DNA from 3 places in the Thioclava kandeliae genome. Region 1 is predicted to be linked to each of the others. Evidence: riboswitches for the same ligand, from Rfam matches in the RefSeq annotation. Region 1 holds a riboswitch; each other region holds the start of a gene.
What was found. Region 1 has a riboswitch for cobalamin ahead of VSX56_RS11885 (ABC transporter substrate-binding protein). Riboswitches for the same ligand answer to the same signal wherever they lie in the genome.
Positions count from the first base shown of each region.

Region 2: another riboswitch for cobalamin. It lies ahead of VSX56_RS06470 (energy-coupling factor ABC transporter permease); the one in region 1 lies ahead of VSX56_RS11885 (ABC transporter substrate-binding protein).
Region 3: another riboswitch for cobalamin. It lies ahead of VSX56_RS06535 (DUF1636 family protein); the one in region 1 lies ahead of VSX56_RS11885 (ABC transporter substrate-binding protein).

Region 1 is NZ_JAYWLC010000008.1:152,586-162,975, reverse strand. Features, by position in the region: gene rimK (30S ribosomal protein S6--L-glutamate ligase) at 1-255, shown strand, start outside; gene VSX56_RS11910 (cell wall hydrolase) at 256-765, opposite strand; gene VSX56_RS11905 (FUSC family protein) at 795-2,783, opposite strand; gene VSX56_RS11900 (c-type cytochrome) at 2,954-4,357, opposite strand; gene VSX56_RS11895 (GMC family oxidoreductase) at 4,361-5,950, opposite strand; gene VSX56_RS11890 (sugar dehydrogenase complex small subunit) at 5,989-6,570, opposite strand; cobalamin riboswitch at 6,921-7,109, shown strand; gene VSX56_RS11885 (ABC transporter substrate-binding protein) at 7,193-8,200, shown strand; gene VSX56_RS11880 (FecCD family ABC transporter permease) at 8,197-9,219, shown strand; partial or broken gene VSX56_RS11875 (ABC transporter ATP-binding protein) at 9,219-9,734, shown strand; gene VSX56_RS11870 (CobW family GTP-binding protein) at 10,071-10,390, shown strand, end outside.
Region 2 is NZ_JAYWLC010000004.1:61,206-71,595, reverse strand. Features, by position in the region: gene cbiE (precorrin-6y C5,15-methyltransferase (decarboxylating) subunit CbiE) at 1-871, shown strand, start outside; gene VSX56_RS06490 (cobalamin biosynthesis protein) at 868-1,242, shown strand; gene cobM (precorrin-4 C(11)-methyltransferase) at 1,239-2,024, shown strand; gene VSX56_RS06480 (cobyrinic acid a,c-diamide synthase CobB) at 2,021-3,325, shown strand; gene cobA (uroporphyrinogen-III C-methyltransferase) at 3,322-4,050, shown strand; cobalamin riboswitch at 4,124-4,335, shown strand; gene VSX56_RS06470 (energy-coupling factor ABC transporter permease) at 4,390-5,055, shown strand; gene cobF (precorrin-6A synthase (deacetylating)) at 5,161-5,916, shown strand; gene VSX56_RS06460 (STAS domain-containing protein) at 6,373-6,669, shown strand; gene VSX56_RS06455 (response regulator) at 6,745-7,110, shown strand; gene VSX56_RS06450 (chemotaxis protein CheA) at 7,110-9,065, shown strand; gene VSX56_RS06445 (chemotaxis protein CheW) at 9,062-9,547, shown strand; gene VSX56_RS06440 (methyl-accepting chemotaxis protein) at 9,538-10,390, shown strand, end outside.
Region 3 is NZ_JAYWLC010000004.1:75,644-86,033, forward strand. Features, by position in the region: gene cobG (precorrin-3B synthase) at 1-319, opposite strand, end outside; gene cobN (cobaltochelatase subunit CobN) at 310-3,579, opposite strand; gene cobW (cobalamin biosynthesis protein CobW) at 3,583-4,626, opposite strand; gene VSX56_RS06535 (DUF1636 family protein) at 4,630-5,076, opposite strand; cobalamin riboswitch at 5,092-5,318, opposite strand; gene cobO (cob(I)yrinic acid a,c-diamide adenosyltransferase) at 5,358-6,002, shown strand; gene VSX56_RS06545 (cobyric acid synthase) at 6,233-7,678, shown strand; gene cobD (threonine-phosphate decarboxylase CobD) at 7,658-8,644, opposite strand; gene cbiB (adenosylcobinamide-phosphate synthase CbiB) at 8,657-9,595, opposite strand; gene VSX56_RS06560 (propanediol utilization protein) at 9,592-10,390, opposite strand, start outside.

The DNA of each region.
Region 1 (10,390 bases):
AACCTGCATCAGGGTGGCACGGGCGAGGTGGTGAAGATCACCCAGCAGGAGCGCCGCATGGCGGTGAAGGCCGCGCGCAGTTTCGGGCTCGGCGTGGCAGGGGTAGACCTTCTGCGCGCCTATGACGGTCCGAAGGTGCTGGAGGTCAACTCCTCCCCCGGTTTTCAGGGGATCGAGGCGGTGGCGGGCAAGAATATCGCAGCCCTTCTCTATCGTGAGATCGAGCAGCGCAAAGCCGTTCCCCGCAAGGCCTGATCAGTAGCCGGTGACGCCTTCAAGGGCGGGGAGCGGCACGGGAGCCGTCACGTCTTCGGGGCGGCGCTTCTCGTAGAAGGCGTTACCGCCTGTGGTCAGCACATAATTGATATTGTTGTAGCGCGCGCGATAGGTTGCGGTGTGGAAATACAACGAGTTGCCGATATAGGGGTGACGCTCGCCGCGCAGCACCGAGCGCGCTGCCGCGCGGATATAGGGCGCGCTGTCGAGATTCATCTTGCGGCTCATGATGCCGCGGGCGAACTGGTTTTTCTGCATCACGACACCGCAGACCGTATTCGGGAAATCGGGCGAGCGGACGCGGTTCATCACCACCGAACCGACGGCGATCATCCCGTCGCGGCTGGAGCGGTTGGATTCGAAATACATCGCCCTTTCCATGCATTCCTGCGGGGTGGCACGCGGACCTATGCCGCAGCCTGCCAGAAATGCGCTCAGCACCAGTCCGGCAAGGAGAGCGAGGCGGGAAGAGAGAAGATGGGGCACGATTGGATCCGCGATCGAAAGTTTGGCTGTGGTTAACGTGTCAGATATTCGTCGAGCTGGCTATGCAAAAGCTCAAGCGCCTTGCGCAGATCGGTCTCGGTGGTCTGCGGCGGCAGGGGAGGCAAAGCCGCCCCTACATCATGGCGAATGGCTTGCGCGAAGCTTTTGGCCGTTTCTTCGAGCGCACGGGCTTTCTCCGGATCGGGTTCGGGGGCCAGCAGGGCATGGCCGGTTACGGCGCCTGCCAGCACCCTGAGCGCGCCCAGAACGCGGGCGGCCTTGTCCAGCTGATCGGCCGAACGCCGCCCCTCCATCATCTTGCGCTGGCGCACTGTCTCGGCATGGGTGCTTTCGAGCCCCGCCTGCCGGCGCAGCCGGTCCACGGGTTCGGGCAGGCCGGTGCTGCCGACCGAGGCCGCCGCATAGTCCATATTGGCCTGCACGGCACGCGCCAGAATGTCGCGGAAATAGGGCTCGGCGCGGCCCGGCCAGAGGGTGGCGCCCACGACGAACGCGATGGCCGAGCCCAGGATATTATCGAGCGCGCGCGACAGGGCAATGCCGTGATCGGGCATCAGCAACTCTGTCACCAGAACGAAAAGCGCGCTGACGCCTATGGTGAAGATGGTGTAATTCACCCGTTTGAAAGCGATGGTGAGCGCCGAGGTCGGGATAATCACGGCCAGCAGCGTCAGCTGCCCCGGACCGAGCGCCAGCAGGCCCGCGGCCAGAAGGCCGCCCGCGATCGAGCCCAGAACCCGTTCCAGCATACGCGGCCATGTGGTCGAGAGCGCGGGCTGCAGCACGACGATAGTCGCCATCGTGGCCCAGTAGAAATACTGCATCTCGAGTGTCACGCAGATCAGGTAGGTCGCCACCACTGCAACCGTCAGCCGCAGGGCGTGGCGCAGGATCGGGTCAGGAATGTTGCGCCAGCTGGGGCGGGGCGTGCGGTCCGATTGCGGCGCTTGGGTCTCGGGGGGCTCGCCGCGCAGATGCTCGGCCAGACGCAGGAAGGCCTCTGCAACCGCGCTGACCACGGCCTGCGATTGTGCGCCGCCGCGTTCTGCCGCACGGCGCAGGTCTTCGGCCTCCCAGACCAGCCGGTCGGGATTGGGGTGGCGGGTCATCGCCTGCATCTGCGCCTCCGACAGCAGCGCCCCGATCCGCGCAAGCTGTTCGCGCAGCGGTGCTTCTTCGGTGGGTGCAAGCGGCTCGCTCAGCATGTGGTCGAGCGCGATCATCGCGGCAAAGATCCGGTCGGCGGTGCCCAGTTCGGCCATGAACTGGGTCTGGCCATTGCCCACGCCCAGGATGGTGCTGCGCGCCCGTTCGATGGCTGCGCGCAGGGCGCGGCGGTATTCGGGTTCGGCGGCGCCCAGGATCTCCTGCTGGCCCAGCCGCGCGGCCATGGCTGCGTTCATCTCGGAAAGCCGGGCAAAGACCGAGGCGATCGCGCGCCGAGCCGGACTTTGCGAGCGCAGCCGCCAGATCCAGAAGCTGAAGACCAGCGCCCAGATGCCGCCTATGAGAAATGCGCCGGCCAGATGCAGGGAGGCGATTGGCGAGCTGGGAAAGCCCACGGCCACGCCGCCCACCACGCAGATCAGCGTGCCCGACTGCGCGCCTGCGGGGCCGAATGTGCCGCCAAGGGCGGGCAGGAAGATGATCGGGATCAGCGTCAGGCAGGCATAGATCGGCCCGAGGCCTGCGCTTGCCGCGCCAAGGAAAGCCGCCAATGTGCCTGCCGCCACAAAGGCTCCCATCGCGCGGAAACGGGTGCGGTCGCGCCCGCCCGGGTCGCATAGGCAGACCCAGAAGGCGGCAAAGGCGGCCCAGAGGAGCTTCGGCTCGCCACTGGCCACCGCCGTCAGCACCATTGCGGCAAAGGCCAGCGAGGCGCGCAAGCCCTCGGCGACGCCTATGAATTCGGGGACCATGCCGATCGAATATCCCTCGAGCCGCCGCGCGAGGCGGTAGATCAACGAGCCTGGGGCGGCAGGGATGGAGGGCTGGGGCATGGGCTATGTCTTTCGCTCGGATGGACCTGATCTAGGACCATGAGCCGCGTTTGGGAATGCCGCAATCTGTCGCAAGCGGCCGGAACCCTGCGGCTTTGGCCGCGATGCAACAGCGCATGACAAAGGCCGCATCCCTGATGGAATGCGGCCTTCGTGCAGCAGGAGCGCGATCAGACCTGTCTGCGGCGCGCGCGGCGGAAAACACCGATCAATCCAAGGATCACGATCACCGCGATGATGATGCCCGCCCATGTCATCCATGCGGCGTTCTTCACGATCCACGGCACCTCGCCGCCCGAGCGGATGGTGTCCACGGCGGCCTTGTCCAGCTTCGGATCGGTGCCGCCGAAATTCGTCTGGACATACTTGGCAAGGGCCGCGATCTGGCCGTCATCAAGATCGTTCCTGAAGTTCGGCATGACCGAATAGCCCGTCGCATCGTGACGGCTGATGCCTTCGGCAATGGTCATCACGAGGTTCGAGGGATCTTTCGAGGTCACAGGGGCCGATTTCGACAGGCTCGGGAAATGTCCGTCGGGTGCGCCCTGACCATCGACACCGTGACAGGCGGCACAGGCCGAATTGTAGAGCTTCGCCCCATCGGTCGTGCTGTGATCGGCCAGTGCATCGGCATGGTCGGGATTGCCCTGCCAATCGGCGGTCTCGTAGCTCGTGATCGGCACTTCCTGCACGGCGGGGGAGGCCGCCACATCAATGGCCGATTGCACCGCAGGCACTTTCTTGAGATAGGCTGCGATCGCTTCCAGATCGTCATCCTTCAGCTTGCTCAGTGAATGTTCCACCGCTTCGGCCATCGGACCTGCGGCCGATCCATGCCCTTTGGCAAAGCCGTTTTTCAGATAGGCGACGATATCCTCGTTCGACCAGTCGCCAATCCCGGTGGCCTTGTCGGGCGTGATATTGGGGGCACGCCAGCTGCCCAGCGAGCCACCGCCCAGATATTCGGACTGTTTCTCGTTCATCATCAGCCCGCGCGGGGTGTGGCAGGTGCTGCAATGTTCGAGCGCATCCACCAGATAGGCGCCGCGTGCTTCCTGATCCGACAGGCCGTCCGGTGCCGTCCAGCCCGGCTTGGGCGAGAAGAGCATGTTCCAGCCGATCATCAGCGCGCGCTGGTTGAAGGGGAAGGGCAGGTCGGTTTTCTCGGCAGGGGCTGCATCCACCGGATCAACGCCCTGCATCAGGTAGGTATAGAGCGCCTTCACATCCGCATCCGTCATCTTGGCATAGGACGGGTAGGGCATGGCCGGATAGAGATGGGTGCCATCGGGCGTCACACCCTGACGGATGGCCTTGGCGAATTCGTCCTCGGACCAGGTGCCGATGCCATAGTCCTTGGAAGGCGTGATATTGGTGGCGATGATCGGCCCCATCGGCGAGGAGATCTTGTAGCCGCCCGAGAAGGGTTTGCCATCGACCGGCGCCGTGTGACAGGCGGTGCAGTCGGCGGCGCGGGCGATATATTCGCCCTGTTTCACCAGATCGGCATCCGATTGCGCAAGGGCGCTGGTGGCCAGAGCCGTAAACACCGTTGCAAGAGTAAGCAGACGCATGGCTCAGACCTCCTTCGCGATGGTGTCGGCGGCGCGGATTGCCAGCGCCACGGCGGTCAGCGTCGGGTTGACCACCGACGAGGAGGGCAGGTTACCGGTGCTGACCACGAAGAGGTTCTCGTGATCCCAGCTGCGGCAGTCCTTGTCCACGACCGAGTCCGTTGCCTTGTCGCCCATGATGACCGTGCCCATGATATGGTCATGGTTGGCCAGATCGCGTGACATGTTGAGCACCTCGCCATTCATCGCGCTGACAAACTGCTGATAGTCGTTGATACAGGGGTCGATCGCGCCACGGGCGTAGTCGTCCACCGCATAGGTGATGCGCAAATTGGGTTGGCCGAGCGCGTCCTTATGCGGCCCCGGTTGCACGCGGTTGGCCGGATCAGGCAGCGTCTCGAACATCGAATAGAGGCTCATATAGCGGGCGCTGTCATGTTTGATGCGCGCGTCCAGCTCGGAGCCCAGAACGCCTTTTTTCAGCAGGCGTTTGGTCATCGCCTCGTTCGGGACGAAGTTGTTGACCGCGTGTTTCATGCCCGAATGCTGCGAACGTGTCGGGCCGTCGCGATAGCTGAAGATCGCGCCTTGCTGGATCGGGCCACGGCCCGGCCAGACCGGATCTTCCGAGAAGAAGTCAAAGCCCAGGCCAAGGTGTGGCATCAGGTTGCGCCCGACCATATCGCTGGAATTGCCGACCTCGGAGGTGATCATCAGCTTGGCGCTTTCATAGCCATGGGCGGCCAGCACGAAGACCTTCGCGGTCAGGCGGCCTTCGTCCCCTTTGGACGATTTCCATTTGACGGCGGCAATCTTGCCATCTGGACCTTTCTCGATCTGGGTCACGGTGGTGTTGGTCATCAGCTTGACGCCCGCCTCGACGGCGAGATCGGCGTGGAAGACGCCGGAATAGTTGGCGCCGATCGGGCAGACAGGGGCGCAGTTGTTGTTGCCTACACAGCCCGGACGGCCACGGTAATTACCGCTCATCATGGCCGAGGGCTCGGCCACCACATCAAAGCCCAGAGGCTCGATCCGGCTTTTGAAGGTGTCCAGCATGTAGCTGTTTTTCTGCGCGGGCATCGGGAAATCTTTGGAGCGCGGAGGCCATGTCTCGCCTTTGCGCACGCCAGACTGGTCTTCCTTCATATTGCCTGCGACGCCAATCTCGTATTCGGCCTTCACATACCACGGCTCGAGATCGCTATATTCGATAGGCCAGTCGCGGCCCACGCCATAGGTGGACTGCATCTTGAAATCATCGGGGATGAAGCGCCATGTCGCGCCGCCCCAGTGCCATGTCGAGCCGCCCACCAGTTTGAGGAAGTTGGCGATCATCGGGAAGTCGCCATCATTCTCGACATAGTCATGCGAGGCCGACGTATGCGCCCAGGGCTCGTCCGGATAGGGGCCGTTATAATCGGTGCGGCGGGGAGAATTGCGGAAGGCTTCGATCAGACGCCAGCGCGGAATGCGCACGCCCGCCTCGAGCATCAGAACGGATTTGCCTTGCTTGGCCAGCTCGTAGGCGGCATTCGCCCCTACCGTGCCGGAACCGATGACAATCACATCGGCATCATAGTCATTAGCCATTGGGTATAGTCCAGATTTCTAAAATAGTTACAGCGCGATCACTTGATGTCGTCAGCGGTGGGCGGCTCGGCCCAGTAATTCTGCTTGTGCTGCGAGTAGGTCGGGATCGGAGTGGTATTGCCGGTGGGCTTCCACATCAGCGCATCGCGATAGGTGACGAATTTCGCGTCATCCTTTTCCTGCGACGGATCGGGCGTGCCGGTATAGCCCAGATACCAGACGGCGGTGATCGTGGTCATGGTCTCGCGCAGATCCTGATCGGGACTGGTTGCAAGGAAGGCGTCGATATCCTCGACATCGGCGGATTTGATCGCATCCGACAGGGCAACGACCTTGGTGTCGAAGCTCGGATCCAGCTCGACCAGCTGGTCATAGGCGCGCTCGACCAGCTTGGGGTCGAAGCCCTTCTGCCGGGTCACGAAAGCGCTGATCGTGCCAAAACCCGCCACCCCGTCCGCGGTGGCCGCCATTGCACGGCTCATGCCCAGTCCGGCGCCCGATGCCGCCACAAATCCCGCGACCGCAGAGGTGATCAAGAAGTTGCGTCGGTCCATGCCGGAAAGCTCTTTCGATGCAGCCGGAGCCTCGGCTTTATCGGTGCGACATTTGGTCTTGTTCAAAACGTGACACTCCTCACTAATATTTCAGATAGGCCGCGTCGCGAAATGGCTGGACCGTGAAACAGTGCGGCTTCGGGCAAGCAAATTTCGAGTCGGGCTTTTGTATGCGTTTGTATGCAAACCATTGGCGTTGATCATGTGCGTGCTTATGAATGGTGTATTCCGGAAACAGCTATAATGGCGCATTATCTCCCGCTGGCGTGAAAATCCTTGAAAACGGTCGATTATGCTCGGTCTTGAATGGCGCTCAATGCGCCTTCGGGTAACCTGCCGAGGCACAGGTAACGCTACGTCGCGCTCTGGCTGCCAGAAATTCGTCGCGTGGCATCGCTTGACCTCGGCGGGGGAGGATGCAAAACCACCTCACCGGTATCCGCGAGGATATAATAGGGAATCCGCACCGCTCCGGCGGCAACCGGAACTGCCCCCGCAACTGTAGGCGAAGAGCGCCTTTGCAACACCACTGGGCCATCGGTCCGGGAAGGGCAAAGACGCGTTGAGGCGCCAGTCAGGAGACCTGCCGGCCTGAAGATGTTAACCGGACGGGGTGTGTCGGTAGGGCAGGCGGGGTCTCCGGCCCCTGTCCTTTATGGCGCTTTCCGCTCCTTTCGATAGGACGGAACTGATGAAATGCATGATACTGGCCGTGGCCTCATTGCTGGGTGCGGTCTCGGCCTCCGCGCAGACGCATTATCCGCTGCAAATAGAAAATTGTGGTCGTAAGGTCCGCTTCGAGGCGGCCCCCGAGCGCGCGGTGACGATCGGTCAGTCGGCCACCGAGATCCTCTATTCGCTGGGGCTTGCGGATCGGGTGAAGGGCACCTCGGTCTGGTTCAACAAGGTGCTGCCGCGCTATGCCGAGGTCAATGCACAGATCCCGCGTCTGGCCGATAATGATCCGAGCTTCGAGAGCGTCGTGGCCCGTAAACCCGATCTGGTTGCCGTGCAATATGAATGGCATGTCGGTCCCAATGGTGTGGTGGGCACCCGTGAGCAGTTCGCAGATCTGGGGATCAATACCTATATCCTTCCCGCCGATTGTGACACCAAGGACAACAGCACCGGCGGCGATGGCACGCGGGTAGGCGCCTTTGATCCCGTGCAGGTCTATAAAGGCATCCGCCAGCTGGCCGAGATCTTCGATGTCGCCGACAGGGGCGAGACGCTGGTCGACGATCTGCAGGCGACCGAGGCGCGCGCCGTGGCACGGGCCAAGGCGCTGGATCTGCCGAAGGGCTTGAAAGCGGCCTTCTGGTTCTCCTCCGCCGATATCGCGCTCGATCCCTACATGGCGGGCCAGCTTGGTGCGCCGGGCTATATGATGCGCGCGCTCGGCCTTACCAACGTGGTGCAATCCGACGAGGAATGGCCCACGGTCGGCTGGGAGAGTATCGCCAAGGCCGACCCCGATGTGCTGGTGATCGCCAAGATGGACCGCCGCCGTTTCCCCGCCGATGATGTCGAGGAAAAGCTGAAATTCCTGCGCAGCGATCCGGTGACGCGGCAGATGAAAGCGGTGCGCGAAGGGCATATCGTGGTGATGGACGCCCATGCCATGAGCGCGACCCTGCGCACGATCTACGGGCTCGACAGCCTGTCCGATGCACTGGCGGGTATGACTTTCCAATGAGCCGGAAGGCGCTTTTATGGGGTGCGGGGCTGATCGTTCTCGCGCTGACCCTGCTGGCCGGGGCGGCCATTGGCGAGACGCGGCTGCCGCTGGCTTCGGTCGCGAGGGTGCTCGCCAACCATCTTTGGCAGGCGGGCTATCCGGTGGACCGGATCGATGCGGGTATCATCTGGTCCTACCGGCTGCCCCGCGCGATTGTGGCGGCCAGCTGCGGGGCGGGGCTGGCGCTGACAGGGGTCGTGCTTCAGGCGCTGTTGCGTAATCCGCTGGCCGATCCCTATCTGATGGGGCTCTCGGCGGGCGCTTCCACCGGCGCGGTGCTGGTAAGTATCGCGGGGTTCGGGGCGGGGGCGCTCAGCATGTCGGCAGGCGCGCTGATCGGGGCGCTTGCGGCCTTTGCTGCCGTGGTTGCGCTGGCTCATGCCATCCCCGGCACGGCGCGCGGCACCAGCGGGGCGGCCGCGATCATCCTTGCCGGGATTGCAGGTAGCCAGATGTTCAATGCGCTCACCGCTTTCATCATCGCGCGCTCGGCAAATGCCGAACAGGCGCGCGGTATCATGTTCTGGCTGATGGGCAACCTCTCGGGCGTGCGCTGGGAGGATGTGCTCCCCGCCGTTGTGGTGACCTGCCTCGGCGCGCTCGTCTGCCTCTGGCACCGCCATGCGCTCGATGCCTTCACCTTCGGGGCCGAGAGTGCGGCATCGTTGGGGGTCAATGTGCCCAAGACGCGCGGGATCCTGATCACCGCGACCGCGGTGATGATAGGGGTTTTGGTGTCGAAAGTGGGTGCCATCGGTTTTGTCGGGTTGGTGGTGCCCCATGCGATGCGCTTTCTGGTGGGCACCCGCCACCAGCGCCTTGTGCCGGCCTCGGCGCTGGCGGGGGCGGTGTTTCTGGTTCTCGCCGATATTGTCTCGCGCATCATTGTGCCGGGGCAGGTTCTGCCCATCGGGGTGGTGACCGCGTTGATCGGGGCGCCCGCTTTCGCGCTGATCCTGATGCGAGGGGCGCGCTGATGGTGCTGCGCGTGGAAAACCTGCAGGCTAAGGCGCATCGGGTCGAGATCCTGCACGGGATCTCGCTGACGGTCGGGGAGGGTGAATATCTGGGGCTGATCGGGCCGAACGGCTCGGGAAAGTCTACGTTGATGCGGATGATGGCGGGTTTGGGAAAGCCTTCTGGGGGCAGGGTGCTTTGGCAGGACAGGCCGCTGGCAGAACTGGGCGCGCAGGTGCGGGCCCGCCAGATCGCGCTGGTCGAACAACAGGCCGAGACCACCGACCGGCTGCGGGTGCGTGAGGCGGTCGAGCTGGGGCGTATCCCCTTCCTGTCACCCTTGCGGGGCTGGAGCATGCGCGATAGCGAGGCGGTGACCCGCGCCCTCTCGGCGGTCGATATGGCAGGGCGCGAGGACCGGTTGTGGCACACGCTTTCGGGAGGCGAGCGCCAGCGGGTCCACATCGCCCGCGCATTGGCCCAGTCGCCTGCGCTTTTGCTGCTTGACGAGCCCACCAACCATCTTGATATCCGCCACCAGCTGGCACTTCTGGCCCTTGTGCGGAGCCTGCCCGTCAGCCGGGTGATCGCGCTCCATGATCTCAACCATGCGTTCTCCTGTGATCGGGTGGCGCTCTTGGAGGGGGGGCGGCTCAAGGCGATCGGTCCCCCTGCCGAGGTGCTCTCGCCCGACAATTTGCGCGAGAGTTTCGGGGTCGAGGCGCGGCAGGTGCGCGATCCGGACGGACATCTGGCGCTGCATTTCACAGCGAGCCTGCCGCGGGCCGGTTGATCGCGCGGCAGGCCGATCCCATCTTGCGGGATGGGCCTGCCGGACATATCCCTGCACCCGCCGGAAAAGGAGCGTCCCATGGCCATACCCGATACCCAGATCCCCGTCTTCGTGCTGACCGGTTTTCTGGGGGCTGGCAAGACGACGCTTCTCAACCGGCTTCTGGAAGATCCCGCCTATGCCGATACCGCGCTGGTGATCAACGAGTTCGGTCTGGTGGCGGTCGATCATGATCTGGTGCGCAAGGGCCGCGAGGCGCGGGCCAGCGTCACCACGACGGGCTGTATCTGCTGCACGCGGGGCAGCGATCTGCGCGCCTCGCTTGACGAGCTGCTTGTGCTGCGGCGCAACGGGACGCTGCCGCCTTTCTCGCGGGTTATCGTGGAGACAACAGGGCT
Region 2 (10,390 bases), on a different contig from region 1:
CTCGATCGCATGGGCGGCCGCGCGGCTGGGGTGGCGGCTCGAGGAGGTCGAGACGCTGGGCCTGCATGCCGCACCTCTTTCGCGCCTGCGTCCCTCTCTCGCACAGGGCAGCCGCCTGATCGTGACGTTGCGGGGCGGGGCACAGGTGGCCGAACTCGGGGCCTATCTCGACACTCTGGGCTTTGGTGCCTCGATACTCCATGTCTTCGAGGCCATCGGCGGTCCGCGCGAGATCCGCCGCGATCTGCCAGCGGATGCGGTCACCGGAGAGTTCGGGCAATCTGTTCTGGTGGCGATTTCGGCGCAGGGCGGGCCCGGTCTGCCGCGTGGCTTCGGGCTCGACGATAGCCTCTTCACCCATCATGGCCAGATCACCAAACGCCCCGTCAGGGCATTGACGCTATCGGCGCTTTCGCCTCGTCAGGGCGAATATCTGTGGGATCTCGGCGCGGGTTCTGGCTCGATATCTGTCGAATGGGCGCTGGCGGGCGGGCGGGCCGCAGCTCTCGAGCCGCGCGCCGACAGGCTCGGCCAGATTACCGAGAACGCGATGAAATTCGGGATCGATCACCGGATCGATGTGCTTCAGGGCCACTGGCCCGAAACGCTGCCTGAAGTGCGTCCCGATGCGGTGTTCATCGGCGGCGGGCTTACGCGCGAGGGGTTTGCCGCGCTCTGGGAGCGGCTCCCGCAAGGCACACGGGTCACCGGTAACGCGGTGACGCTGGAAAGCGAGGCGCTTTATCTGGAGCTTCAGGCTACACTCGGCGGGACCCTCTTGCGGATCGAGCTGGCGGAGGACGCGCCCTTGGGGCGCATGCGCGGCTGGGAGCGTGCCCGACCGATCCTGCAGTGGAGTGTTGCGCGATGAGACGCGTGCTGGGCATGGGGCTACGCGCGGATGCAACCGCCGATGCGCTAGCGCAGGCGATTTCCGATGCGGGGCGGGTCGATCTGCTGGCGGTGTTGGAGGATAAAGGCGCGCACCCGGCGCTCACCGCGCAGGGCATCGCGCTGCAGCTGCTGCCGCGCGCGGCCCTGTGCGGGGTGCAGACCCCCACCATCTCGCCTCGTATCATGGATATTTTCGGCACGGGCTCGGTGGCCGAGGCGCTGGCGCTCGTGGCTGCGGGCGAGGGCGCGCGGATCCTGTCCCCCCGCAAGGTCTCGCCCTGCGGCACGATCACGACGGCGCTTGCCGGACAATACGACACCGGACCACTCGAAGAGGATCACCCATGACCGTCCATTTCATCGGCGCAGGCCCCGGTGCGGCCGATCTGATCACCCTGCGCGGGCGCGATCTGATCGCGCGGGCGCCTGTCTGTCTCTATGCCGGATCGCTGGTGCCCGAGGCGCTGTTGGTGCATTGCCCGTCAGGGGCGCGCATCATAAACACCGCCCCTCTGTCGCTTGACGAGATCATGACCGAGATCCGCCACGCCCATCAGGCGGGGCAGGATGTGGCGCGGCTCCATTCGGGGGATCTGTCGGTCTATTCGGCAATGGGCGAGCAACTGCGTCGTCTGCGGGCCGAGGGCATTCCCTACGAGATTTGCCCCGGTGTCCCCAGTTTTGCGGCGGCTTCTGCCGCGCTCGGCACCGAGCTGACCCTGCCCGGCGTCGCGCAATCGCTGGTGCTCACGCGGACCTCGGGGCGGGCCTCCCCCATGCCCGACACCGAGACGCTCGAGAATTTCGCGGCAACCGGCGCGACGCTCGCGATCCATCTCTCGGTGCATGTGCTCGAGGAAGTCGTCGCGCGGCTCTTGCCGCTTTATGGCGCGGACTGTCCGCTGGCCGTCGTCTGGCGCGCGAGCTGGCCCGACCAGAAGATTGTGCGCGCCACGCTCGGCACAGTGCTTGCGGCATCGGAGGGCATGCGGGGGCGCACCGCGCTTATTCTGGTGGGACGGGCGCTGGCGCAAGAGGGGTTTGACGAGAGCCGTCTCTATGCCGGCGATTACGACCGCCGCTACCGCCCCGTAGGGACCGATCCGCGTTTTCCGGAGGGAACTGAATGAACGGGCTCATCATCTCGGCCACTGGGTCAGGCACCGGTAAGACCACGCTCACTCTGGGCCTGCTGCGCGCCTATCACCGTGCGGGTGTCGGGGTCCGTTCCTTCAAGGCGGGGCCGGATTATATCGATCCGGGCTTCCATCTGGTGGCGTCCGGCCTGCCTTCGGCCAATCTCGACAGCTGGGCGATGCCCGAGGGGGTGATGGCGCGGATCATTGCGGGCGCCGAAGGGGCGGATCTGGTGATTGCCGAAGGGGCGATGGGGCTCTTTGACGGGGTCGCGCAAAACGGGGCCACCGCGCGTGGCAGTGCCGCGGATCTATCGGTGCTGACAGGCTGGCCGGTGGTGCTGGTGATCGATGCGGGCGGGCAGGCGCAATCGGTGGGCGCGGTCGCCTTGGGGTTCGCGCGGCTGCGTCCCGAGGTCAAGATCGCAGGGGCCGTGGTCAATCGCGTGGCCAGCCCGCGCCACGAGATGATGGTCCGCGAGGGGCTTGCCGAGGCTGGCATTGCCTGCCTCGGATGCCTGCCGCGCCTGAAGGATCTCGAAATGCCCTCGCGCCATCTGGGGCTCGTGCAGGCCTCCGAGCGGCCCGAGCTTGACGCGCAGATCGAGGCGATGGCCGATCTGGTGGCAGGGCATCTCGACCTTGCGGCGCTACGCGCGCAAGCCGCGCCCACACGCGCGCTTGCGGGTGCTGCGGCTCCGCTCACGCCCCCCGGCCAGCGCATTGCCATCGCCCGCGATCAGGCCTTTTCCTTCCTCTATCCTCATCTTCTGGACGGCTGGCGGCAGGCCGGTGCGGAGATCGGTTTCTTCTCGCCGCTCGAGGACCAGTCACCCGACCCGACGGCCGATTGTGTCTGGCTGCCGGGCGGCTATCCCGAACTCCATGCGGGGCGGCTTGCCGGAAAGGCGAGCTTCCTGAAGGGGCTTCGCGACTTCGCGCAGACCCGTCCCGTGCATGGCGAATGCGGCGGCTATATGGTGCTGGGGCAGGGGTTGGTCGACAAGGACGGAGCACGCCACGCGATGGCGGGGCTTCTGGGGCTAGAGACCTCCTATGCCAAACGTAAGATGCATCTGGGCTATCGTCACGCGCGGCTTCTGGCGCCCATTCCGGGGCAGGCCGAAGGGGCTGCGCTGCGCGGGCACGAGTTCCATTTCTCGACCATCCTGTCGCAGCCCGACGCGCCTCTGGCCCGCGTGACCGATGCGGCCGGTCTTTCGGTGGTGGAAACCGGATCGCGCAGGGGCTATGTCACGGGCACCTTCTTCCATCTGATTGCGGAGGATATATGAGCGGGTTCGTCAGTTTCGTCTCTTCCGGTCCGGGGGATCCCGAACTTCTGACCCTGCGCGGGGCCGAGCGTATCCGGCAGGCCGATGCGATCCTCTTCGACGATCTCTCTGCCGGTCCGATCCTCGATCTGGCGCGGCCCGAATGCGATCTGATCGGCGTGGGCAAACGGGCCGGACGTCCGTCGCCAAAACAGGACCATGTCAGCCAGCTTCTGGTCGATCATGCCCGCGCGGGCGGCAGGGTCGTGCGGCTGAAATCGGGCGATGGCGGCATTTTCGGGCGGCTCGAAGAAGAGCTGAGCGCCTGTCGTGCGGCGGGGATCGGGTTCGAGATCATCCCGGGGGTGACGGCGGCCTCGGCGGCAGCGGCGGCGGCACAGATCCCGCTCACGCGACGGCTGACCGCGCGCAGACTGCAATTCGTGACCGGCCATGACGTCACGGGTGCGCTGCCCGAGGAGTTAAACATGGCGGCACTGGCCGATGCGCAGGCGGTCACGGCCGTCTATATGGCGCGGCGCACCTTTGTGGCGCTGGCGCAGCGGCTGGAGGCTGCGGGGCTGAGCCTCGAAACGTCGGCCATGATGGCGGAATCGATTTCTCATCCCGACGAGGTGATCTGGCGTGGGACAATGCGCGAGCTGGCGGCCCAGATCACCGAACAGGCCGCGAGTGGCGCGATTCCAGTCAAGCCCGCGCTGATCTTCTATGGCGCGCTGGCCTGAACGGGCCAATTCTTGTCCGGCTGTGCCAATTTCTGCGCTTCCGCTTCGCGCGGCTTGACCTAACGACCGCGTTCGCCAAGAGTGATCCCACGGTTTCCGGTGGCCGAGAGGTGCTGCCGGATGAAAAGGGAATCCGGTGCGGTGTAGCCATCAGGCGCCAAATCCGGAACTGCCCCCGCAACTGTAAGCGGTGAGCCTGCTCCGGAATGCCACTCCGCAAGGGGGAAGGCGGCATGCAGGTGACGAGTCGCGAGTCAGGAGACCTGCCGTGGATATGGGCCGCTGGCCCGTCGTCAGTCACCATAAATGCCGTCGGGGTCGACGGCAGGGAGAACGTATATGCATATCGAACCGGGCATCGTGCATGGTGCCAAACTTCTTCTGAGCTACGCCACCGCCGCAGGTGCCGCCACTTATGTCGCCCATGAGGGGGTCAGGACGCTCAAAACCCGAGAGCTGCCGATGATGGCGGCCCGTGCCGCGGCCGCAACCGCTGCGGTTTTCGTCTCGTTCCAGATCCTGCCGCATCATCCGGCGGGCGTGTCTGAGGTCCATCTGATCCTCGGTTCCACGCTGTTTCTGATGCTGGGCTTCGTGCCGGCGGCCATTGGCCTGGCGCTGGGGCTTCTGACGCAGGGGCTGTTCTTCGAGCCGCAGGATCTGCCGCAATATGCGATGAATGTCACCACGCTTCTGGTGCCGCTCTTCGCGCTTCAGGCGCTGGCCCAACGCCTGATCGCCCCCGATACCGCCTATGCCGATATCACCTATAAACAGGCGCTTGCGCTTTCGACGGCCTATCAGGGCGGGGTAATCGCATGGGTCGCGTTCTGGGTGCTTTACGGTGAGGGTGTGTCGGTTGCAACGCTGGCCAATGTCGGCACCTTCGGCATCGCCTATATGTCGGTCGTGCTGGTCGAGCCGCTCGTCGATCTGGCCGTGCTGGCCGGTGCCAAGGCGCTGGGGCGCAACCGCTTCGTCCTCGCACGCGTCTATTCCGCCTGAGTGCTGGCACAGCCCTGGCGCACCTGCTAAGGATCCGACCGCAGCCTGTCACGGGCTGCGGTTTTCTTTTGCGGTTCTTTTTCTGCGAAACGTCTGGGGGCGGTAATGTGGGCAATCTCTCTGATCGGGATCGGGGCCGGTAACCCCGACCATCTGACGCTTCAGGCCATCGAAGAGATGAAAGCCTGCGAGGTGATCCTGATCCCGCTCAAGGGCGCAGCAAAGGATGATCTGGCACAGGCACGACGCGCGATTTGCGCGCGTGTATTGCCCGATAGCGGGCCTGCGCTGCGCGAGTTCACCCTTCCGGTGCGCGATGCGTCCGAACCCGATTACCAGCGCCGCGTGGCGGATTGGCATGACGCCATCGCGCGGATCTGGGAAGAGGAGTTGCGCGCCGCTCTCCCGCAGGGCGGGCGCGCGGGCTTTCTCGTCTGGGGGGATCCATCGCTCTATGACAGCACGCTCCGGCTGGCCGAACGGGTGGCCGCGCGTATGCCGCTCGAGCTTCGCGTCATTCCCGGAATTACAGCCATTCAGGCGATGACGGCGGGCCATGCCATCCCGCTCAATACGGTCGGCGGGCCGGTGACCATCACTACGGGGCGCAATCTGCGCCATAACGGCTGGCCCGAGGGCGCCGAGAGTGTCGTGGTCATGCTCGACGAGGGTGGGGCCTTCACCGCGATCGATCCGGAGGAGGTGGAGATCTGGTGGTCCGCCTATGCCGGTATGGCGGAAGAGTTGCGGTTGTCGGGCCCGCTTGCCGAGGTCTCGGAGCGAATCCTGACCACGCGGGCCGAGGCCCGTAGCCGCCATGGCTGGATCATGGATATCTATCTGTTGAGAAAATCCCGATAATACATCGGGGCGCGCGCGGCCAGGGAGTGGTGCGCGAACAGCAAGAAAAGGTCACTCGTTACGCCTTCTACAACGTCGAAGGTTGCGTCGGTTATACGGGCTTGGTGCTGGCGCACAACTCACGTTTGCGCGCGGTAGATATGCACAACGGGCAATAGACATGCGATGGGATTTCTGATAAGGATATCAGATACATCTAAGAAATAGATTGATGACGAGCAGCTTTCTGGCATGAAGATTTCATTATGCCGTATCTGGGCTTGGCGCAGCGATCCGCAGCCACTGTGATTGATGCATTCCGGGACCTGTCCACCGGCCCTTCCGGCCGCGACACCAGCCCTAAATTTTCATAGCTTTTTAATTAAGCCGTCAGGTTTTGTGGCGTATTTAGCTCTCCGTTAATTCTTTGGGGCGATCTCTTGCTAGATGATGCAACCCAGAAGAGTAATTTCTCACATGATGGTCAGCGAGATCACGATTGCCAATGCCAAGGCCGTCGCCAGCCAGCTCGACAAGGCACTTGTCGCTGGTGCGTCCATCCGCCTGGAGACCGCCCGATGGACGGCCTGCGACATGGCCGGAATGTCGGTGCTGATCGCGGCCTTCCGCACGGCGCAGCTCCGCAAGGCGCGGCTTCAGGTCACGCTGGAGGATACCTCTCCTGTGCCCGCGATACTTGCGCAGTCCGCGCTCACCGATGACCAGCTCAAACGCGATCCGGATGGTGTCTGGGTCGATATCATTCCCTGTTAGTTTCCCGTCCCGCGGCACCGCACCTGATCCGTGACGGCGCATCTGTCGCAGGGCCCCAATCCAAGGCCGCACTTCATGACCAAAACGATTGTCACCATCGATGATTCTCCCTCCGTCCGCCAGATGGTCAGTGCAACGCTGACCCGCGCGGGCTATCGGGTGATCGAGGCCGCTGATGGTGAGGATGCACTGGCCAAGCTGCAGGGCGAGCGACCCAATGCGATCCTGACCGACCAGAACATGCCCAAGATGGACGGTCTGACCTTCATCCGCACCTATCGTGCGCGCCCCGAGGCGCTTGGCGTGCCGATCGTCTTCATCTCGACCGAAACGCGCGACGATCTGAAACAGCAGGCGAAGGCGGCAGGGGCGATGGGCTGGATGGTAAAACCCTTCGACCAGCAGCAGCTTCTGAATGTGGTCAAGAAGGTCGCGGGCTGATGTCGATGGATGACGACGCTGCCCAGATCTTTCTTGCCGAGGCGCTGGAGTTGCAGGCCTCGATCGAGGCAAACCTGCTGGATCTGAAATCGCGTCCTGCGGATCGGGAGCTGATCGATTCCCTTTTTCGGGAATTGCATACGCTCAAAGGGTCGAGCGCGATGTTCGGGCATTCAGCGCTGTCGGCCTTCGTGCATGAATTCGAGACTGCTTTCGAGACCCTGCGCCAGCCCGGTGCCTGCGCGACCGATGCGCTGATCAAGGTGGCGCTTGCAGCCTGCGATCAGTTCCTCGCGCTGCTCGATACGCCCGAACTGGCAGCACCGGCCAGTCCCGCTCTCCTGCAGGCGCTGGCGGATGCGCTGTCCCAGAAGGCGCCGCTGGCTGTGCCGGCAGCTTCAGGAGGGCCCGGTTGGCGGGTGACACTTGCAGCGGGTCCCGCGGCATTGGGGCTGGGGATTTCGATCCCCGCGCTCCTGCAGGAACTGCGCGAACTGGATCCGGAGGTCACACTGCGCGCAGATCTCTCCGAGGTTCCCCCGCTCGAGGCGCTGAACCCGCTGGTGCCACCGATCCGCTGGTCGATCAGGCTGCCATCGGGGGTGACGCGCGACCAGATCGATGGGGTTTTCGTGTTTTCCGCGGATGATCTCGTTCTCGACATCCGGCAGGAAGATGGTTCTCCCGAGCTGACCGTGGCGACGGGTTCCCCCCAGCCGGAGGCCGGCGAGACGGGTGGGGGCGATGCCCCGCCAACGGGGCGGGAAGCGGCGCTATCGACCATGCGGGTCGCGACCGAGAGACTGGATGAGCTGATGGACCGTGTGGGCGAGCTGGTCATTGCCGAGGCCCGCCTGCATGACCTGAGCCAGGAGATGCGCCTGCCATCGCTGATGTCGGTGGCCGAGGATATCCGACGGCTGACATCGGGTATGCGCGACACCACCATGTCGATCCGCATGGTGCCGATCGGCACGCTGTTCGGGCGGTTCCGTCGCCTGATCCATGATCTCTCCGACCGCCTTGGCAAGCCCATCGACTTCGTGACGCTCGGGGGCGAGACCGAATTGGACAAGACGGTGATCGAGACGCTGGCCGATCCGCTGGTCCACCTGCTGCGCAACTCCATCGACCATGGTCTCGAGGATAGCGCCACGCGCGCGGCGCAGGGGAAATCCGGCAATGGCCGGATCGAGCTGTCGGCCACCCATGCCGGTGCCGAGGTGCTGGTGCGTATCCGCGATGACGGGCGGGGCCTCGATCTGGCGCGTATCCGTGCCCGTGGCCTCGAGCGCGGCCTGATTACCGAGGACCAGATCGTCACGCAGCAGGACCTGCGGATGATGATCTTCGCGCCGGGTTTCTCGACCGCGGAAACCGTCACCGATCTTTCGGGGCGTGGCGTGGGTATGGATGTGGTGCGCTCTGTCATCGAAGGCCTGCGGGGGCAGATCGAGGTGTCCTCCGAGCCCGGCTATGGGACGGAGATCACCCTGCGTCTGCCGCTGACACTCGCTATTATCGACGGCCTGCTGATCGAGGTCGGACAGGAGCGCTATACGATCCCTGTTGCGGCGGTCGAGGAATGTGTCGAGCTGCCGCCCGAATTGGCGCAGAGCGATACCAGCTCGAATTTCCTCAATGTCCGTGGGGGCATGGTGCCCTTTATCCGGCTCGCTGATCTCTTCGATGTTCCGGGCCCGCGCTCCGATTTCCAAAAAGTGGTGATCGTGACGGCGCTCGGTGGGCGCGTGGGCGTCGTGGTGGACCGGCTGGTGACCAATAACCAGACGGTGATCAAGCAGCTCTCGCGGCTACATGCGGGGCTCAAGAGCTTTTCGGGTGCGACCATCCTTGGCGATGGCACCGTTGCCCTGATCCTTGATGTCGCAAATCTCGTCGCGGCGGGCCGGTCAATGGAAGAGGCGCTCCGTACGCGCGAGAGGGTCGCATGATGAAGGTCGTCACACTCATCCTTGGCACCGAAACATTGGCGATCCCGACCTCGGCGTTGCGCGAGATCCTCGAGCCGGTCCCCGTTACGCGGGTGCCGCAGGCGGGGCGCTTTGCAACCGGTCTGATCAATGTGCGCGGCGGGGTCGTACCCTTGGCCGATTTGCGGATCGCGCTGAATATGAAAACGCGCGAGCCGGACGAAAACACCCGCATGTTGGTGCTCGATATACCGCTTGCGGGCGAGGTGACGACGGTGGCCGTGCTTGCCGACCGTGTGCTGGATGTCACCGATATCGACGATGGCGCCATCGACCCGATCCCCGAGGTCGGTATGCGATGGCCGCCAGATTTTGTGAAGGGCATCGCCCTTATGGACGAAAAATTCGTTATCATACCCGATCTCGAACGGATCTTTGCCATTGCCGTGCCGGGGAGTGCGGCTCATTCCCAAAACGAACAGGAACCGGCCAAATGCGTTTGACCATTAAAGTGAAGCTTGCGCTTGCCTTCGCTGCCATCATCGTGATGGTGGGCGTGGCCCAGATGATCGCGATCCGTGATCTCGGGAATCTGAACCAGAGCCTCAATACCGTCGTCGACGAGGATGCCCTGCGCGTCCGTCTGACCGAGGAGCTGATTTCCGAACAGCTCAAGGTGCAGCGCGATGTGCGTGACTATCTGCTGACCAGCGATCAATCAGGCAAGGAGCGGATCATGGAGCGGATGACGCAAGGCCGTGCAATAGCGCTCAGCTATCGGGAACGGCTCGAGGCGATCGCGACCGAGGAAGGCAAGACCCAACTGGCCGAATACGAGCGCGTCGCGCAGGAGATCAAAGCGACGAATGACCGCGCGATCGCTCTGAGCGATAGCGGCAATCTGGCAGCTGCCACACGCATCCTCACCGTCGATGCGGAGAGGCTCTGGTCCGAGATGCAGTCCTCCCTCGCCGTCATCCTGCAGGAAAACATGAGCCGGATGAGCGAGGCGTCGGCCCGCACCGACGAGATCTATGCCGATGCGCGCATATTGCTGTTCACGATGCTCTCTGTCGCGGTAATCGTCGGACTTATCTCTGCCATCTGGCTTGTCACCTCGATCTCCCGCGGGCTGCAACGCGCAATCGATCTGGCGCGAGAAGTGTCCAAGGGCAATCTTACCGAGACGGCCTATCTGCGTGGCAATGACGAAGTGACCGATCTGATGCGGGCGCTTAATTCGATGGTCGAACAGCTACGCGAGACCGTGTCCGAAGTGACCGGTGCGGTGCGTAACGTGGCCGCGGGTGCCGACCAGATGGCTTCGACCTCCGAAGAGATGAGCC
Region 3 (10,390 bases), on a different contig from region 1:
CTCCGGCGACGGAGGCATCGAGCAGACCGAGCGTGGCCAGCGCCATCAGCAGCGCGTCATGATCTTCGCGTCGAATGCCGCGAAGCTGCAGATTGCCGCGTGAGGAGAGGTCGATCAACCCGTTGCCGAACTGCGCGGAAATCCCCGCCAGCGCGCCTGCCTGTCCCTTGGTCAGACGCCCATACCACGGGCGCACCCGCACAACCAGACCATCGCCCGACATCATCGGACGGCGCGCGCCCGGGCACCAGCCACGGATCTGCGGATCGGCCTGTGAGATCTTTGCCTTGCTGCGATACCAGGCGGTGCTTACTGCCATTCCTGCATTCCCGAAAAAACCTCTCCGGAATTCGAACCGGCCAGAGCATTCTGTATGGAATTGCGCCGGCTCGTCCAGAGCCCCGCCGCGGCAAGGGCCTTGAAACGGTCCCAGAGCGCCCTTAAAGCCTGCGGATTCTCGCGGCCGAGAAATTCGACCAGATCCGCGCGGCCAAGCGTGGCTTCGAAATAGAGGTCGAACAGATGGTCGGGTACCGCGCGCGACAGATGGGCAAAAGCCGCGAGATGGTCAAGCGTCGCCGCGATCTCCGCCCCGCCACGAAAGCCGTGACGCATCATGCTGTCGGCCCAGTCGGGATTGGCTGCGCGGGCGCGCACAACACGCGCGATCTCCTCGGTCAGTGCCCGTGCACGCGGCTGGTCGGGGCGCGTTGCATCCAGATGATAGGATTTAGGCGCAGGCCGCCCCAGACGCGCCAGCGCCGCAGCAAATCCGGCCTCATGGGCGGCATAATCGGAGGCCACCAGAAGATCGGTTTCTGGCAGGTCCTGCAGATGAACGAAGCTGTCTGCCCCCGCCAGACGTTGCTCCAGCGCCGCGCGTGCGGGCGTGACATTGCCCTGCGCATCGATCGCATGCGATGAGGCATCGAGCCATGCCTCACCCGCCAAAGCGCGGCCTTCTTCGGTGTAATCCTCGAGCGCACCGCCCATATTCAGCCCGTAAAGACCGGGCTTCGGACCAAAGACGCGGGGAGACCTTGCCAGATAGGGATTGTCCTCGGGCGTTTCGTCGCGCTGGGCTAAAGCCTCGCAGGCCAGTTCGAACATCTGCGCAAGCCCCGGGAAGACGTCGCGGAAAAGCCCCGAAACCCGCAGTGTCAGATCGATCCGGGGACGGTTCAACAACGCCAGCGGCAGGATCTCGACCCCCGAAACCCGCTCGGAACCCGCATCCCAAACCGGTTTGACACCTGCCAGATGCAGCGCCATGGCGAATTCCTCGCCCGCTGTGCGCATCGTGGCCGATCCCCAGAGATCGACCACCAGACCTTTCGGCCAATCGCCATGATCCTGAAGATGGCGCCGCACCAGCTCCTCGGCCAGTTTCACGCCCTGGGCATAGGCCGCGCGCGAGGGCACAGAGCGCGGATCGGTGGTAAAGAGGTTGCGCCCTGTTGGCAGCACATCCGAGCGCCCCCGATGCGGGCTGCCCGACGGGCCGGGAGCCACGAACTGCCCCGCAAGCGCGCGGATCACACCTTGCGTTTCATCCGCGCCGTATCTGCCGGTGCCAAAGACATGAAGCCCTTCGGCATATTGGCTCTCCTTGATATCGCAGACAAAAGCATCCAGCCGCGTGATCGCCTCGGCGGGCGAGGCCGCAGCCTCGATCCCCAGGTCCTCCTCGACGCCCCGTCCCTGCGCCTCGGCGCGGATATCGGCGATCAGCCGGTCACGCCGCGCGGGATCGAGCCCGTCAGCGGTGGAATACTCATCCATCAATGCCTCGAGGCGGATAAGAGTGTCGGGCATCCGCCCTTGGGCCAAGGGCGGGGGCACATGGCCGATGGTCTGCGCTGCAATCCTGCGCTTGGCCTGCGCGGCCTCGCCCGGATCATTGACGATAAACGGATAGATCACCGGCAGGGAACCGGTCAGCACTTCGGGCCAGCAGGTTTCCGACAAAGCGACCGATTTCCCCGGTAGCCATTCCATTGTGCCATGCGCCCCCATATGGATCAGCGCATCCGCCTGACGCTGGAGCCAGAGGTAGAAGGCCACATAGCCATGGCGCGGCACGCGCGAGAGGTCATGGTAATCGGCATCGCGGCGTGCACGATCCGCCCGCTCCGGCTGTAGCGCAACAAGACCCGAACCGCTTTGGATGGCGGGAAACCGGAAGACCCCATCGCGATAGAGCGGATCCTCCTCGGGCGCACCCCAAGCCTCGTGAAGGTCATCACGCAACCTATCGGGCAGATCGGCCAGAGCCAAGCGGTAGTCGTCAATGGGCCAGTCAAGCGTTGCATGCTGCAGCACCGCGCCAAGGTCGCTGACCTTGGTCAGGGGATACCCTTCGGCCTGCAGCGCCGCGACAAGCCCCTCCACCGAGGCCAGCGCATCAAGCCCCACTGCATGGGCGATCTGGTAACTCTTGCCCGGATAGGTCGAGAGCACGAAGGCCAATCGTTTCTCTGCCGCAGGGCGCGCCAAGCGGCACAGCGCCATGACCCGATCGGCCACCTGCGCCACGCGGCCCGGATCGGGCCGATGAATGAAGCGCGAATATTGCAAATCGGGGTCGCGTTGCGAGGGAGATTTGAACGAGATCACACCACCAAAGATCCGGCCATCGACTTCCGGTAATACGACATGCATCGCCAGATCGGAGGGCGCAAGCCCGCGCTCGGAACCTGCCCAATCGCGCCTGCGCGCAGTCGTGAGTGCAACCTGCACCACCGGCACACCTGCCGCATCCAAGGGCGAGCCACCCTCGGCGCCTTGCGCCGAGAACGCGGTGGCATTGACCACTGTAACCGGTTTGAGCCGCGCAATCTCGCGCCGCAGCCAATCCGGCACGCCCTGTGCCTTCAGAGAGGGAGCAAACACGCCATAGGCGTTCAGACCACGCGCCCGCAACGCCTCGATCATCGCATCCACGGGCGCGGTATCGGCCGCGGTCAGATAGGAGCGGTAGAAGGTGACCAGAGCGATATCCTCTCCCGCCTCCGGCGCCGCCACGATCCCTGTCTGTGGCAGGTAGAACCCGCAATCGGGCACCGATTTCACCCCAGAAACCGGCCCCGCATAGAGCCCCGCTGCAAGCGAGAGCTGTGCAAGTGCGGCTTGGGCTGCCACCGCGCCCCCCGCATCACATAGCGCCTGAAGGCGCCGCAACGTGGAGACCGGCAGCGTGGAGAGCGCATCGAGGCGGGCATCCTCGCGCCCGTCGGCGGGCAGCACGGCCAGAGCGATACCCTGTCGCCGCGCCAGATCCTGTAGCGAGGCCAGCCCATAGGGCCAGTAGCTCTCGCCACCGATGATCCGCACCAGAATTCCCTTGGCATGGCGCAGGGTCTGGTCGAGATAGGTATCGACCGAGAGCGGATGTTTCAGCGCCACCAGATTGGCAAGGCGCAGGCTCGGCAGCGTCCCTGCCCGTTTCCAGCCCGCCGCGAACGCACCGAGGTCGCTGTCACTGAAGGACAGCACAACAAGATCGGCAGGGCTCTGTCCCAGATCCTGCGGCTGGTCCGACTGGTCCAGCCCATGCGTTTCGCGAAAGACCACATGCATCGGTCAGGCCACCGCCAGACCCAGCGCCGCCTCGATGGAGGCGCGGTCGATATGGTCATGCTCGGCAATCACCACCAGCTGTGAGGCGCGCGGGCGTGCCCCCCAAGGCTGGTCGAACTGGCCGCGCAGGCGCGTGCCCACGGCCTGCACCAGATAGCGCATCGGCTTGCCCTTGACCGCCAGATAGCCCTTCATCCGCAGGATATTGAAATCGCCCGCCATGGCGACCATCCGCGCCTCGAGCGCGGCAACATCCTCGATCTCGCCCAAGTCCACGACGATCGTATCGAAATCGTCATGCTCGTGGTCGAAATGGCCATCATGATGGGAGGGGCGCGCCTCGAGATCATCCTCGGCGGCCGCATTGAGCCCCAGGATCACCTGCGGATCGATGACGCCTTCGGACATCGGCAGGATCGGCAGCTTGCGCGGCGCCTCGGCCTCGATCACGGCGCGGGCGCGGGCCAGACCCTCCTCGCCCGCAAGATCGGCCTTCGACAGAAGCACGATATCGGCGCAGGCGATCTGGTCCTCGAAGACCTCGGAGAGCGGCGTCTCGTGCTCAAGCGAGGGGTCGGCGGTGCGTTGTGCATCGACCGCCGCGAGATCGGGGGCAAACTGACCCGAAGCCACAGCCTCGGCATCGGCCAGCGCCACCACACCATCGACGGTGATCCGCGAGCGGATCGCGGGCCATTCGAATGCCTTCAGAAGCGGTTTGGGCAGCGCCAGACCCGAGGTCTCGATCAGGATGTGATCGGGCATCTCGGGCAGCGCCAGAAGACGCTCGATGGTCGGGATGAACTCATCGGCCACAGTGCAGCAGATGCAGCCATTGGCCAGTTCCAGAATATTGTCCTCGGGGCAGTTCTCGTCGGCGCAGGATTTGAGGATATCGCCATCCACACCCGCGGTCCCGAACTCATTGACCAGAACGGCCAGACGCTTGCCCTGCGGGTTTTGCATCAGGTGACGGATCAGCGTGGTCTTGCCCGCCCCCAGAAACCCTGTGACGATGGTCACCGGCACTTTTGCGAGATTGCTCATGGATCACTCCTGCGGATCGTTTTGCGGCGGTATACGCGCGATGGATTGTTTACGGAAGACAACGGGACGCGCGCGCCACGGCACCAGACCATCGGCGGTCTCGCCATAGGCGCGGATGCCCGCCAGAATGTCATCGAGATGGGTGGCGGGGTCGAGATCGCCATAGATATAGCTCCAGCGGTCCGGCCCGCCCGACAGCACCATCGAGCAGGAGCGCGAACAGGCGGAGAGGCATTCGACCCCCCTGACCTTCACACCGTCAATGCAGGCTTGCGCCACCGCATCGCGCAGCCGCGCACCCGGACGCGGGCTCGTGTCATCGCCCGTGCGGCGGCAGGTGGTGCAGATCGTGACCGTTACATTGCTCATATGCTCTCCCTCTTCGGGCTGCGCATAGCAAAGGTCGAACGCCGGAACCACAAGGTTCTGACCCTCTTCCCGCTGCGACACACCCCGATCGCCCGTCCTTGTCTTTCGCCACAGGCAGGTCTCCCGGCTTGCGAAGTCAGGCGGGCTGTAGGGCCTTGCCTGCCGATGACGCCTTCCCGGAGGGATCCGGTGGTCCGGATCTGTCCAGTGGCCTGCCACCTCTTCGGTCACGGTCGCGGGGGCGGCTGCGCTTGAGGATCCCGTCCCCTATCGCATTCCCTTTTCACCTGTCATAAACAGGAACCTGTGTGCGCGCTTAAAAGACGCGCAAGCCCGCGCTTTGTCAAGGAAGGAGATCCCCCATGAGCGAGACCGCCCCCGAAGGAATGCCGGATCAGGACGCCGCCACCGAGGACCGCCACGCGATGAAGATGGCCAAGAAAAAGGCCGCGCGCGACAAGATCATGGCGACGAAAGAGGGCGAGAAGGGCCTGATCATCGTCAATACCGGCGCTGGCAAGGGGAAATCCTCGGCAGGGTTCGGGATGATCCTGCGTTGTATCGCCCATGAGATGCCCTGTGCGGTGGTTCAGTTCATCAAGGGCGCGTGGGATACCGGCGAGCGGCGTCTGATCGAGGAGCACTTCTCCGGTCTGTGCCAGTTCCATGCGATGGGCGAAGGCTTTACCTGGGAGACACAGGACCGCGCGCGGGATGTGGCGATGGCCAAGCGTGGCTGGGAAAAGGCCAAGGAGCTGATCCGCGACCCCGAGATCCGCTTCGTGCTGCTTGACGAGATCAATATCGCTCTGCGCTATGACTATCTCGATATCGACGAGGTGGTGGCGTTCCTGCGCGACGAGAAGCCCGCCATGACCCATGTGGCGCTGACGGGGCGCAATGCCAAGGAGCCGCTGATCGAGCTGGCCGATCTGGTGACCGAGATGACGCTGGTGAAACACCCGTTCCGCGCAGGCATCAAGGGCCAGAGGGGCGTCGAGTTCTGAAAAGGGGGCTCTGCCCCCTCTTGCGCCTTCGGGCGCAATTCACCCCCGGGATATTTTCGGACAATGGAAAACAAGGCAAAATTAACGATGTTGCGCGATAAAGGTGCTGCCTCACTCGGCAGGGTCCCGATGGTGGCAGAAGGTGGGCGCACCGCATCTCCCGCAGCCAGCTGCCAATGGCACGGTCGAGATGCGGTGCCTCGGCCCTTCCCCATGGACTGTATGGCATCATGAAGGCGCTGATGATCCAGGGCGCGGGCTCGAATGTGGGAAAATCCATGCTGGTTGCGGGCTTGTGTCGGGCGGCGCGGCTGCGCGGGCTGAGCGTTGCGCCCTTCAAGCCGCAGAACATGTCCAACAATGCCGCCGTTACCGTGGATGGTGGCGAGATCGGGCGGGCGCAGGCCTTGCAGGCGATGGCCTGCGGAGTGGAGCCTGTGGTCGATATGAACCCGATCCTGCTCAAGCCCGAGAGCGAGACCGGATCGCAGGTGATCGTGCAGGGCAAGCGGCGGGCGACCGTGAAGGCGCGCGATTATGCCGCGTTAAAACCGTCCCTGATGGCGCCGGTTCTAGAGAGTTTCGCGCGCCTTAAGGCCGCGCATGATCTGGTCATCGTCGAGGGGGCGGGTAGTCCTGCCGAGGTAAACCTGCGCAAGAATGACATTGCCAATATGGGCTTTGCCTGCGCGGCCGATGTGCCGGTGGTGCTGGCCGGAGATATCGATCGTGGCGGGGTGATCGCACAGATCGTGGGGACGCAGGCCGTGCTCGGCGCGGGCGACCGCGCGCGGATCGCAGGATTTCTCATCAACAAGTTCCGTGGCGATCCGCGGCTGTTTGACGAGGGTTACCGAATGATCGAGACGCGCACGGGCTGGCGCGGTTTTGGCGTTTTGCCGTGGTTTGCGGAGGCTGGCCGTCTGCCGGCCGAGGATGCGCTGGATTTGCCGAATGCCTCGGGTGGCTCGGGGCTCAGGGTGGCCTGTCTGGGGCTTTCGCGGATTGCCAATTTCGACGATCTCGATCCGCTGATGCAGGAGCCGCATGTGTCGCTGAGCATTTTGCGGGCGGGCCAGCCCCTGCCCGGTGATACCGATCTAGTGATCATTCCCGGTTCCAAATCCACCCGTGGCGATCTGGCCTTTTTGCGCGCGCAGGGCTGGGAAGTGGACTTGCAGGCGCATGTGCGGCGTGGCGGGCGGATCCTCGGGATCTGCGGTGGCTACCAGATGCTGGGGCGTGTCGTGCATGATCCGCACGGGCTTGAAGGGCCTGCGGGCAGCGATCCCGGTCTGGGGTTTCTCGATATCGAAACGGTGATGGTAGAGGACAAGCGCCTGACACGGGTGGAGGCCCTCCATGCACCGACGGGATGCGGATTCTCGGGCTACGAGATCCATATCGGGCGTAGTGACGGGCCTGATCGTGCAAGGCCCTTTGCGATGATCGCGGGCGTGCCCGAAGGGGCAATCTCGCCCGATGGCCGGATCATGGGCAGCTATCTGCACGGGATGTTCGGTGAGGACGGGTTCCGTGCGGCATGGCTGGGCACGCTCGGAGCGCGGTCGGGCAATATTGCGCATGGAGCCCTGGTGGAAGCCACGCTCGACGCCTTGGCCGCCCATCTGGAGGCGCATCTGGATGTGGACGGCTTACTCGGCCTTGCCCGTTAGTGCATGCGCAAGGCGCGCCCATTCTGTCTCGTTGCCGGGAAGGCCGAGGCGGATCCAGCGCGGATGCCAAGGGAAGATGCGGCTCCAGATATGGGCGCGGGCCAGTCGAGACTGCGCCCGAACCGCATCGGGGGTCGCGTAAAGCCGGAAAAGCTCTGTCCCGCCCATAAGGTCCCAGCCTGCCTGCGCGGCCAGCGCGTCCATACGGCCCATGTCCTGAACCAGCCGCGCGATTGTGGTGCTCTGCCAGTCGCGATCTGCCAGCGCTCTGGTGCCGATGGCAAGCCCCGCACCGCAGACAGGCCAAGGGCCTGCCATCTCGCGCAGCCGCGCGATCCGGGCTTCGGCCCCCAGTGCAAAGCCAAGCCGTAGCCCCGCCAGCCCGTAGAACTTGCCGAACGAGCGCAGCACGAAGAGATCCTCCTCTCCAACCTGCCCCGCAAGCGACAGATCGGGACGCGGATCGGCGAAGCTTTCATCGACCACCAGCGTGCCGACCCTACCGCGCAAGGCCATCAGTACCTCGGGGCTGTGGCATTGCCCGTCGGGATTGTTGGGATTGACCACCACGGCCAGCCGCGCGCCCTCCAGATCGTGAAGGTGACGGACCTCCTCGACCTGCCAGCCCGCCTGACGCAGGCACGCGGCATGCTCGTTATAGGTGGGTGAGAGGACGCGGGCCTTGCGCGGGCCGTCCAGCAGCATCGGCAGCATCTGGATGGCCGCCTGTGCACCGGCCAGCGCGGCAATCCCCCCACCGGTCATGCCGTAGCTCTGGCGCGCCACGGCCAGCAGCGCCGCCATGGACGCGCCGGTGGGCAGGTCGGTATAGGCCGCGGGCGGGAGCGTACCCACGGGATAGGGCACGCGGTTGATCCCTGTGGAGAGGTCGACCCACTCGCCCTGCCCGCCCGTCCGGCCATATTCGGCCATGGCCCAATCGAGATTTCCGCCGTGATCACGCATATCGGGGCCTTTTCAGAGACAGGACAGAAGGGCAAGACACAGGGCCGCAAGCCCCATCGCCCTGAGATAGAGGGAGAGCCCGCGCGCCAGATCCTGCGGGCGCGGATCGGGGGCGCCTTCGTTGACATAGGGTTCATGCGCCACATGGTCACCATAGACCCGCGGCCCCGACAGGCGCACGCTCAAACCCGCCGCCAAGGCCGCCTCGGGCCAGCCGGCATTGGGCGAGCGGTGTTTGCCCGCATCCTGCGCCATCACCTTGAGCGCCCGCACAGGCGCGGAGACCAGCGCAAAGATCAGCCCAGTCAGGCGCGCGGGGATCAGGTTCACCCCATCATCCAGACGGGCCGCGAATTTGCCGAACCATTCATAGCGGTCATTGCGATGGCCGATCATGGAATCGAGCGTGTTGATGGCCTTGTAAGCCGCAATCCCCGGCAGCCCCAGAAGCGCCCCCCAGAAGAGCGGCGCGATGATCCCGTCCGAACTGTTCTCGGCAAGGCTTTCGAGCGCCGCACGCGCCACCCCGGCCTCATCCAGCCGGGCCGGATCGCGCCCGACGATCATCGACACCGCCACGCGGGCCTGCGGCACATCGCCCGCAGCAAGCGGGCGGGCAACGGCGGCCACGTGGCTATACATCGAGCGCGCGGCAATCAGCGGCCAAGCACAAAGCGACAGGATCAGCGTCCCGAGCCAGTTCGCGGGCGCAAGCCATGTGATGGTGATGGCGAGCATCACGGGCAAGAAAATCGCGCAGAGCGTGGTCGCAACCCCGCCCCATAACCGCCCGTTATTGGACCAATGCGCGCGATTGAGGCGCCCCTCCAGCGCATGGATCAAGGCCCCCAGCCATGTCACCGGATGGCCGATGCGCCGGAATACGGCTGCGGGCCATCCAAGGACCGCATCGATCCCGAAACCGATCAGCATGATGAGTGCTCCGGTCATGATCCCCTCCGCTGGCCGAGCGTGAATTCCACCACCCGCCCATAGCCTGCCGCGCGCAGCCTGTCACGGATTGCATCGCACTGTTGGCGCGACGCCGAAAGTGGCAGGACCAGCGCCCGTGCCGATCCCGTATGGGCGCGCAGATAGCCCAAGGCCCCCACCTCGCATGCGAGCCCTGATGTGGGATCGGCCGCGGGCCCCCGCAGAGCGGTCGTGCGCGCGGCGCTCTGGGCCGCCAGTGCAGCCACCTGTGCCAGATCGCCGCGCAGGCAGGCCGCCCGCCAGGCTGGCAGAAGATCCGAAATATCGGCAAAGTGCTGATCTTGCGGACGGGTGGGTTCGGGCGCACCCCAGAGCCCGCCGATCAGGCGCATTGGCGGCGGCGCGGGCAGGACGCCGAGGCTTTCTCCCTGACGCGAGGCCCAGAGATGGCAGTCCGGATAGGCATGGGCCAGCGGATCGCTTGCGCCCTCGATCTTCCAGCAGAGCCGCATGATCTGCGACGCGGGCAGCGCGGGCGCCATATGGCGGATCAGCGCCGTCAGCGCGGCGGTCGAGGCGCCACAACCCGCCCCCGCCACCATTGAGGCGCCGAGCCGGACCGCTCCGCGCAAGGGGCGCCGCAGCATCCGCTGGATCTGCGCCAGTGCTCCCGCAGGCAGAAGGCGTTGCGGGTCATGCACATAGCCTGTGGGTGCGGCTTTGACATCGAGCGTGACGCCCAGCACCGGACAGGGCACCGAGACCAGCGCAACCGGCCCCGTGCTGCCGATCCGTCCCTGCAGGAACTCGCCG